2 regions of the Aeromonas rivuli genome follow, and region 2 is predicted to be linked to the other one. Evidence: predicted binding sites of a transcription regulator. Region 2 holds the regulator's gene; the other holds the start of a gene.

Region 1 (4,415 bases), 1.4 Mb from region 2:
ATGATGGAGAGAGAGACATCTTCCAGGGAGCGCGGCAGCTGGGCGGCTTCCAGTTCGACAATCTTGAAGTTGCGTGGATTGGCCGTGATGTCCAGCACAGTCGCTTCCAGACCGGCGCCCTCTTTCAGAGTCAGCAGACCCTGTTTCTCCAGCAGGGTCAGGGAGCGGCCCAGGTTGGTCGGATCGTTCGGGACGGCAATCTGGTCGCCATCTTTCAGTTCGCTCAGGGCTTTGATCTTCTTGGAGTAACCGGCAATCGGGTAGACGAAGGTGTTGCCGACCGGCACCAGCTTGAAGCCGCGATCACGGATCTGGGCATCCAGGTAAGGCTTGTGCTGGAAGGCGTTGATGTCGATGCTGCCATCGTTCAGGGCCACGTTGGGGGTGACATAGTCGGAGAAGGTCACCACTTCGACGTTCAGACCATATTTTTCCTTGGCAATCTTGGCGGCAGTCTCGATAAGTTCGGTCTCGGGACCGGCGATGGCGCCCACTTTCAGGGTCTGGCTCTCTTCTTTCTGGCCGCAAGCGGTCAGTACCAGGCCAGCCAGCAGGGCCGCCGCGATGGATTTAATGCCTAATTTCATAAAAACCTCCTGTTTAGAAATCGATGCTCAGCGATGATCGCATTGCTTGACCAGACGCTCACCTGCGCTCTGGATGAGTTGAACCAGTACCACCAGAATGGCCACGGTGACCAGCATGACGGTTGGGTCGAAACGCTGATAGCCGTAACGGATCCCCACATCACCCAGACCGCCCCCCCCGATGGCACCGGCCATGGCGGAGTAGTTCACGAGTGTGACGAGGGTGATGATGACGCTGTTGAGGATGCCGGGCAGGGCCTCGGGCAGCAACACCTTGGTGATGATTTGCAGCGGCTTGGCGCCCATGGCCTTGGCGGCCTCGAGCAGGCCATCCGGCACTTCCATCAGGGCCCCTTCCACCAGGCGGGCGATGAAGGGCACGGCGCCTATGGTCAGCGGCACTATGGCCGCTATGGTGCCGATACTGGTGCCGACGATGAGTCGGGTCAGCGGTATGATGGCGACCAGCAGTATGATGAAGGGCACGGAGCGACCTATGTTGACCACGATGCCAAGCAGGCGGTTCAACAGCGGGTTGGCCAGGATCTGACCCGGTTTGGTCACATAGAGAGCGACGCCCAGGGGCAGGCCGAGCAGGCAACCGAACAGGGCCGAGGCTGACACCATGACAAGGGTGTCGCCCAGCGCCGTGATGAGCAGATTAATCATGGCGTCGGACATAACCCATTACCTCCAGCTGAATGCGAATGTTGATCAAGGCGTACGTCTGATTGGCCCCAGGAGCCGTGAACAGCGGGCTAGTCATGGCGTCGGACATAACCCATTACCTCCAGCTGTATATGGTTGTCGATGAAAAACTGTTGGGTGGCCGCGCACTGGGCCTCGTCCCCAAATACCTCGGCCAGCAGGAAGCCGAACTTGACGCCCCCGGCGTATTCGATGTCCGCCGCCAGGATGCTGATGTCGACATTGAAACGGCGACTCACCTCGGAGATGAGCGGGCTGTCGACGCTGGCACCGGTGAAACCGAGCTTGAACAGCGGATAGCTGTCGGCAACCCGGGTCGGGGTCATGCGGTCCTGGTACTCCTGAGGCACATCTAGGTGGATGGTGGAGTGGATAAAATCGCGGGCCAGCTGGGTCTTGGCGTTGCTGAAGAACCAGGCGACCTCGCCCTGCTCAATCAGACTGCCGTCACTGATGATGGCGACCTCGTCGCAGATGCCTTTCACCACATCCATCTCATGGGTGATGAGCAATATGGTCAGTCCCAGCTTGACGTTGATCTCTTTGAGCAGGGTCAGGATGGAGCGGGTGGTCTGGGGATCCAGGGCCGAGGTGGCCTCATCGCACAGCAATACCTTGGGGGCAGGTGCCAGGGCACGGGCGATGGCGACTCGCTGTTTCTGACCGCCGGAGAGCTCGGACGGATAGGCATGGGCGCGCGCCTCCAGGCCAACCAGGGCCAGCAGCTCATCGACCCGGCCCTTGATGCGGGCCTTGTCCCAACCGGCCAGTTCCAGGGGGAAGGAGACATTGGCAAAGACGGTGCGCGAAGAGAGCAGGTTGAAGTGCTGGAAAATCATGCCGATCTGACGGCGTGCCAGGGTCAGCTCGGCTTCGCCGAGGGCGGTCAAGTCCTGATCATCGACCACGACCTGGCCACTGGTGGGGCGCTCGAGCAGGTTGACGCAGCGAATGAGGGTGCTCTTGCCGGCGCCAGAGGCACCTATCACACCGAAAATCTTGCCCTGGGGTACATGCAGGCTCACGTCACGCAGGGCGTGTACGGCATCACTGCCTTTCCCGTAGACTTTGTTGAGGGCATTCAACTTGATCATGGATTCTTCCGTGCCAAAGCCTTAAAGCACAGGGCGCTACAGGCGGGTAAATTGGGCAGAGGTTACACTGGGTTTGCTCTGTCATCATGGTGGATGATGCTAAGATGTCTGGATGGCTATGTCAATGCGTGTTTCTACGTCTAGACGTCTAAAATATGGATATCCATAGTCGGATATTCCCTATAAAAAAACCGCTCCGAAGAGCGGTTCAGGTCACCTGGAACAGGTGAGAGAGGCAATTCCCTCGGGGGCTATTGGGTCTGGCTGCTGTTTGCCTCCTGGCTCTGCTCCTTGAGGAAGCTTATCCAGGGGGTGGCACGGCCGCTGACCTGGCCATTCTGGGCGGCCTGGGTAAAGGCGGTAAGCGCCTGCTGGGGTTTGTCCTGTTCGAAGTAGGCGACCCCGGTCAGGAACTTGAGGTCGGCCCGCTGCTCACCGCTGGCATTGCCCGCCGGCTTGCCCGCCAGGGCGACCAGATCCTGATAGCGCTTGCTCTGGATCATCATGCGCGCCATCTTGAGCTGCAGCTCGGCGTTGGGCGCCTGGCGGTAGGCCGTCATCATGGTATCGATGGCCGGGTTGAGCTCCTTGGCCTGATGCCAGTAGTTGGCCAGGGTCTTGAGGTTCGCCACGCTGCGCTCGACCTGACCCGCCTTCATGGCCTGCTCCAGTACGCGGGCGCCGCGATGGGGAATGCCGGCGAAGGCGAGGTAGTTGGCCAGGCGCAGCAACTCGGCCTGCTCGGTCAACATGCCAAGCCGATAGGCGCTCTCCAGGGCGGACAGCGCCTTGGCATCATTACCCGCCTGCATATACATGGCCGAGAGCTGGGTCCAGTACTTCTTCTTCTCCGGGAACATGCCGACCAGGGTAGTCAATACCTCGGTGGCTGGCTTGTACTGTTTCAGCTCGTAGTGGGCCCCCATCTTGAGCAGATACCAGGATTCCGGCGCCTTGCCCGCCGACAGCTTGATGGCACTGTCCACTGCCGGTATGGCGTCCCGATACTGCTTGAGCTGGACATGGGCATTGGCCAGGGTGATGTAGGCATGGGGGGTTGGCTTGTCATCCTTGCCAAGGTTGGCAAACCACTCCTTCATGGTCGTCACGGACCCCTTGAAATTGCCATCGGCCATATAAAGCTGGGCCAGGTTGTAACGCACCTGCTGGGCCACGGGTTGGGGGAGACCGCCGGTCGCAATGGCATCGGCGAAGTATTTGGTCGCCTTGCTGTATTGATCCTGCTGGGCCGCCACGAAGCCCAGGGTTTGCAGTATCACCCCCTTGTCATAGACCTTCTCGCCAGCCCCTGACAGGGCTTCCTGCAGCTTGGCATTGGCCTCGCCATATTTCTTGGCGGCAATCAGCTCCTGAGCCTTGTTGACCGCGCGGTAGGCGCGGTCAGAGAGGGAGGGTTGTTCGGCGGCCCAGCTGGCTGTGCTCATCAACACGGCCAGGGCGACCGGGGCCAAGATCCCCTTGTGTAATTTGTTCATCGCCACCTTCCTTAGTTGACCGCGAATTCGATCTCTTGCTGCATGCGACTCGCCTGCGGCTTGCCATCGACCATGGCCGGTTTGAATGTCCACTTGGCCACGGTTTTACGGGCCTCTTTGCCGAGGTCGTAGCTGCGGGGCTGCTCCTTGACGACCCGGACATTGCTGACGGTGCCCCGTTCGGTAACGGTAAACTCCAGCAGCACCTTGCCCGATGCCAGGCCCGCCAAGGCGGCCTTGCGTGGCATCATGGGTTCGAAGGTTGCCAGTGGTATGGCACCGTTATTGCCGCCCAGACCACCCCCACCGCCACCGGTGCTGTAGGCGCCGAGGGCATTGCCCCCGGCGATGTTGACCGGCAAGTCCAGCTTGGGCATGTCCATGGCCATGGTCTGCATCTGCGGCTTGTCCGGGCTCGACACTTCCATCTCGGGAGGAGGTGGCGGGCGCTTGGGCGGCGGCGGTTTGGGCAGTTCTCTCTGTTTCTCTTGCAGCGTCTCCTGGGGCTTGAGGCGGACAAAATCGACCAT
Region 2 (4,415 bases):
CTTGCCTATCAGCTGATGGAAGTGGGCGGCGAAGCGGGCGCGGGACATGCCCGCCAGCGCAGCCAGCCCTTGCAGCGTCCAGGGATGCTCGGGTTGTTGCTGCATGGCGATGATCGCCTTGCCCAGCCTCGGATCGGCCAGCCCCGCCAGCACGCCCCCCCGGTAGAGCCCGGCATCGAGCACATGGCGCAACACCAGGATGAGCAGCAGATCCAGCAAGCGATCCATCGCCTGACTCTGGCCATAGCCGGGTTGAGCCGCCTCCTGAAACAGCAGCTCCAACACGGGAGCCAGGCCGGGGGCGCTGGCCAGGGGAATGATCAGGCGGCTCGGTAGTGCCGCAACCAGGGGGTTGCTGTGGGTGCGGCCGAAGCGGACGTTGGCGCAGACCAGATCGCAGTCGAGCCGACTCTGCATGCGGTGACCGCAGCTCGCTGGAAACAGGATCAGGGTCGGCTCATCCAGGGTGACACTAGCCTCCCCGTCACTGCTCAGTCTGAGGGTGCCCGCGCGAAGCAGGTGCAGGTGGCCACCAGGGTCCGAGCCCTGATAATCGACCCGACCACACAGGCTGCCTGCGTAGAAGAGCCGGGCCCGGGGCGCGTATTGATGAAGCAGTACCGACAAGGAATCCATGATTGATACGATAGGTGACTATTTTTGGACTGTTGGTGATAAATCGTATCATGCTTTTTGAAATACTCCCTCTCGTTGACCAGCCAATCCATTAACACGAGAGGACAATGTCCATGGTACGTATCCATCCCCTGACCATAGCCCAGGCCAAACCCGCCGCCGCAACGACCCTCACCGCCATCAAGGGCAAACTCGGCATGGTGCCGAACCTGTTTTCCACCCTGGCCAACTCCCCCACGGTGTTCAAGGCCTATCTGGCCTTTGCCGAGACCCTGGGCCAAGGGCGACTCAGTGTCCGCCAACGGGAGCTGCTGGCACTGGCCATCGGCCAGGAAAATGCCTGCCAATACTGCCTGAGCGCCCATGTGCTGGGCGCCAACAAGGCCGGTTTTTCCCCGGTGCAGATCCGTCAAGCCCGTCTGGGGGAGGCGGAGGATCCGCTGGATCAGGGGCTGATCTCGCTGGCAATCCAGCTGGTTCGTCAGCGGGGCGTCATCGATGATGGCCAGCTGACCGCGGCCAGAGCCGCCGGGGTGGACGATGAACTGCTCATCGAAGTGTTGGGACAGGTCGCCCTCAACACCTTCACCAACTACAGCAACCATGTGGCGGGTACCGAGATCGACTTCCCCCTGGTTGAGGTGCAGCCATGAGGGACGGCTGGTTGGCACGGGCCAAGCCCGTGACCCGGGAAGAGAGCGGTTATCTGGTGGGATTGGCGGGGGTGCTGCTCATCCTCGTCTGGCTCGGGATATTCAAGTTCACTCCCACCGAGGCGGAGGCGATAAGGCCGCTGGTAGCGAGCCATCCACTGATGAGCTGGCTCTATGGCATCTGGTCGGTGCAGGGGGTCTCCAATCTGGTGGGGATCGCCGAGTTGGTGGTCGCCCTGGCCCTGCTGCTCTCCCTGCGCTATCGCCTGGCGGGTGTTTACGGCGGTTTGGGCGCCTGCATCATCTTCCTGATGACGTTGAGCTTTATCTTTACCCTGCCCGGCGCCTGGCGTTGGGTGGATGGCATGCCGATAGTCGATTTCTTCCTGCTCAAGGATCTGGTGCTGCTAGGGGTCTCGCTGACCGTGATCAACCGTAGCCGGGCCTTGTAATTTCAAGCTTTCAGCTACTGTTTGCGCCTCAGGATGAGGCGCTTTCTTATGGTTGTCGCCAGCGCCTGGCAATAAAAAAACGCGGCCTGAGAGCCGCGTTTTCGTGAGCCGTTGAGTGAAAACTCACTCGGCGTCGTAATCTTCAATCTCTTTGCCGAGCGCTGCCATGACCGAGAGCCGCGGGCTTCGATATCCAGACAACAAAAACGCGGCCTGAGAGCCGCGTTTTCGTGAGCCTTCGAGTGAAAACTCACTCGGCATCGTAATCTTCAATCTCTTTGCCGAGCGCTTCCATGATGGCTCGGGCTTCAGCCGGAACGCTGTCCGGGTGATCCTTGCGCAAATCGTCGTCGCCGGGCAGTGGCTGGCCGGTGAACGCATGGAGAAAGGCCTCGCAGAGCAGTTCGCTGTTTGTCGCATGGCGCAGGTTGTTCACCTGGCGACGGGTGCGCTCATCGGTCAACACTTTCAACACCTTGAGCGGGATCGAGACGGTAATCTTCTTGACCTGTTCACTCTTCTTACCGTGTTCCGCATAAGGGCTGACGTAGTCGCCGTTCCACTCTGTACCCATGATTCACCTGTTCTCATTTGGCCTTGAGCGCGGATTTTAACCCTTAAGGAAATCAATGGCAATCCAACAGCAAAGCCATTTAGACGTCTAGAAGTGTTGACGGCTTTATTGGGGTGGCGTAATGTCTTGTGCAATGGCGAGGATGGACTCGCACAAGGATGAGGAGAGAGAGATGACCCATAAGGCAACCCTGACGGTACGCACCGGCATAGAGACAGATACTCAGCATGGTGCCGTAGTGCCGCCCATCTATCTCTCCAGCAACTACACCTTTGCCGACTTCGGCGTGCCCCGTCAATACGATTATGCCCGCTCCGGCAACCCGACCCGTGGCAATCTGGCGGACGCGCTGGCGGCCCTGGAAGGGGGAGCGGGCGCCGTGGTGACCGGCACCGGCATGGGGGCCATCCATTTGGTGACCCAGGCCCTGTTGCAGGTGGGGGATCTGCTGATTGCCCCCCATGATTGCTACGGCGGTACCTGGCGCCTGTTTGAATTCCTGGCCGCAAAGGGCAACTACAGGGTCAAGTTCGTCGATCAGGGGAATGAGCAGGCCCTGGCCGCCGCCCTGGCCGAGGGGCCCAAGCTGGTCTGGGTCGAGACCCCCTCCAACCCGCTGTTGCGGGTAGTGGATGTGGCCGCCATCTGTGATGCCTCCCATGCCGTGGGCGCTCTGGTCGCGGTCGATAACACCTTCCTCTCTCCGCTGCTGCAACAGCCCCTGGCCCTCGGCGCCGATCTGGTGGTGCACTCCACCACCAAGTACATCAATGGTCACTCGGACGTGGTGGGGGGGGTGGCCATCGCCAAGGAGCAGGCGCTGGCCGATAGCCTGCTGTGGTGGGCCAACTGCCTGGGGCTGACCAGTGGCGCCTTCGATTCCTATTTGACCCTGCGCGGCCTGCGTACCCTGGGGCCCCGTCTGCGCACCCATCAGGAGAATACCCAGAGCATTCTGGCCTTCCTGCAGACCCAGCCCCTGGTGAAAACCATTTATCACCCCAGTCTGCCGACTCACCCCGGCCACGAGATAGCGCTGCGCCAGCAGTCCGGCTTCGGTGCCATGCTGAGCTTCGAGCTCGATTGCGACGAGGCGGGTCTGCGCGCCTTCCTCGGCGCCCTCAACTACTTCTCGGTGGCCGAGTCTTTAGGGGGGGTGGAGAGCCTGGTGGCCCACCCGGCCAGCATGACCCACAGGGCCATGAGCGCCGAGGCGCAGCAGGCGGCGGGGATCAGCCCCCAATTACTGCGGATCTCGGTCGGCATAGAACACGGCGAGGATCTGGTCGCGGATCTGGCCCAGGCCCTGGCGGTCGCCGGGCAGGTGGCCGCGCAATGAGTCAGAGCAGTCAAGCCGCCGTCCTCGGTGGCCAAGCCACAACGGGTAGCACCAAGATGAGTGAAATGGTCAAGGAGGCCGAGGTGACGGTCAACGTTAAGCATCGGCAAGTACACAAGTTCGGTGGCAGCAGCCTGGCGGATCCCGTCTGTTATCGCCGGGTCGCGGCCATCGTCGAGCAACAGGGCAACGGCAGCGAACTGATTGTGGTCTCGGCCGCGGGCAAGACCACCAACCGGCTGATCCAGCTGGTGGAGCTGGCCGAGGCGGGGGACGAGGCGGCCGGTGAGGCGCTCAACGCCCTGCGTGCCTATCAGCAAGGGTTGATCGACGGCCTGCTGGAAGGGGATTTGCACCAGAGCCTGACCGCTCAGCTCAACGGCGATATCAGCAGTCTGGGCCTGATCCTGGAGGGGCAGTTCGATCGCTTCGAGCGCAACGGCCTGCTCGCCTTCGGGGAAGTCTGGTCGGCGCGCCTCCTGGCCGCCTTGCTCAGCAGCCGTGGCGAACCCGCCATCTGGCTCGATGCCCGCAGCTTCCTGCGCGCAGAGGATGGCGCCCTGGTCAAGGTGGACGAGGTGCTCTCCCGTGAGCTGCTCAAGGCGCGGCTCGCCGAGCATGCGGGCCGCATCGTGGTGACAGGTTTTATCGCCGCCGACATGGAGGGGCGCTCCCTGCTGCTTGGCCGCAATGGTTCCGACTACAGTGCCAGCCTGCTGGCCCTGCTGGCCGATGGCGACTCCACCACCATCTGGAGCGAC

The links. The regulator MetJ, encoded in region 2, represses methionine synthesis genes. The targets are predictions, from matches to a motif close to AGANNTCTAGANNTCT.
Region 1: metN (methionine ABC transporter ATP-binding protein MetN) is a predicted target of MetJ. The motif match lies at 2,524-2,539, and genes of this name have one in related genera.

What each region holds. Positions count from the first base shown of each region.
Region 1 covers NZ_CP079742.1:945,023-949,437, forward strand. The annotation lists gene metQ (methionine ABC transporter substrate-binding lipoprotein MetQ) at 1-587, opposite strand, end outside; gene KYK33_RS04500 (methionine ABC transporter permease) at 615-1,268, opposite strand; gene metN (methionine ABC transporter ATP-binding protein MetN) at 1,346-2,389, opposite strand; gene KYK33_RS04510 (tetratricopeptide repeat protein) at 2,641-3,885, opposite strand; gene KYK33_RS04515 (energy transducer TonB) at 3,897-4,415, opposite strand, start outside.
Region 2 covers NZ_CP079742.1:3,865,369-3,869,783, reverse strand. The annotation lists gene KYK33_RS17790 (AraC family transcriptional regulator) at 1-636, opposite strand, end outside; gene KYK33_RS17785 (carboxymuconolactone decarboxylase family protein) at 750-1,289, shown strand; gene KYK33_RS17780 (DUF417 family protein) at 1,319-1,741, shown strand; gene metJ (met regulon transcriptional regulator MetJ) at 1,992-2,315, opposite strand; gene metB (cystathionine gamma-synthase) at 2,488-3,654, shown strand; gene KYK33_RS17765 (bifunctional aspartate kinase/homoserine dehydrogenase II) at 3,711-4,415, shown strand, end outside.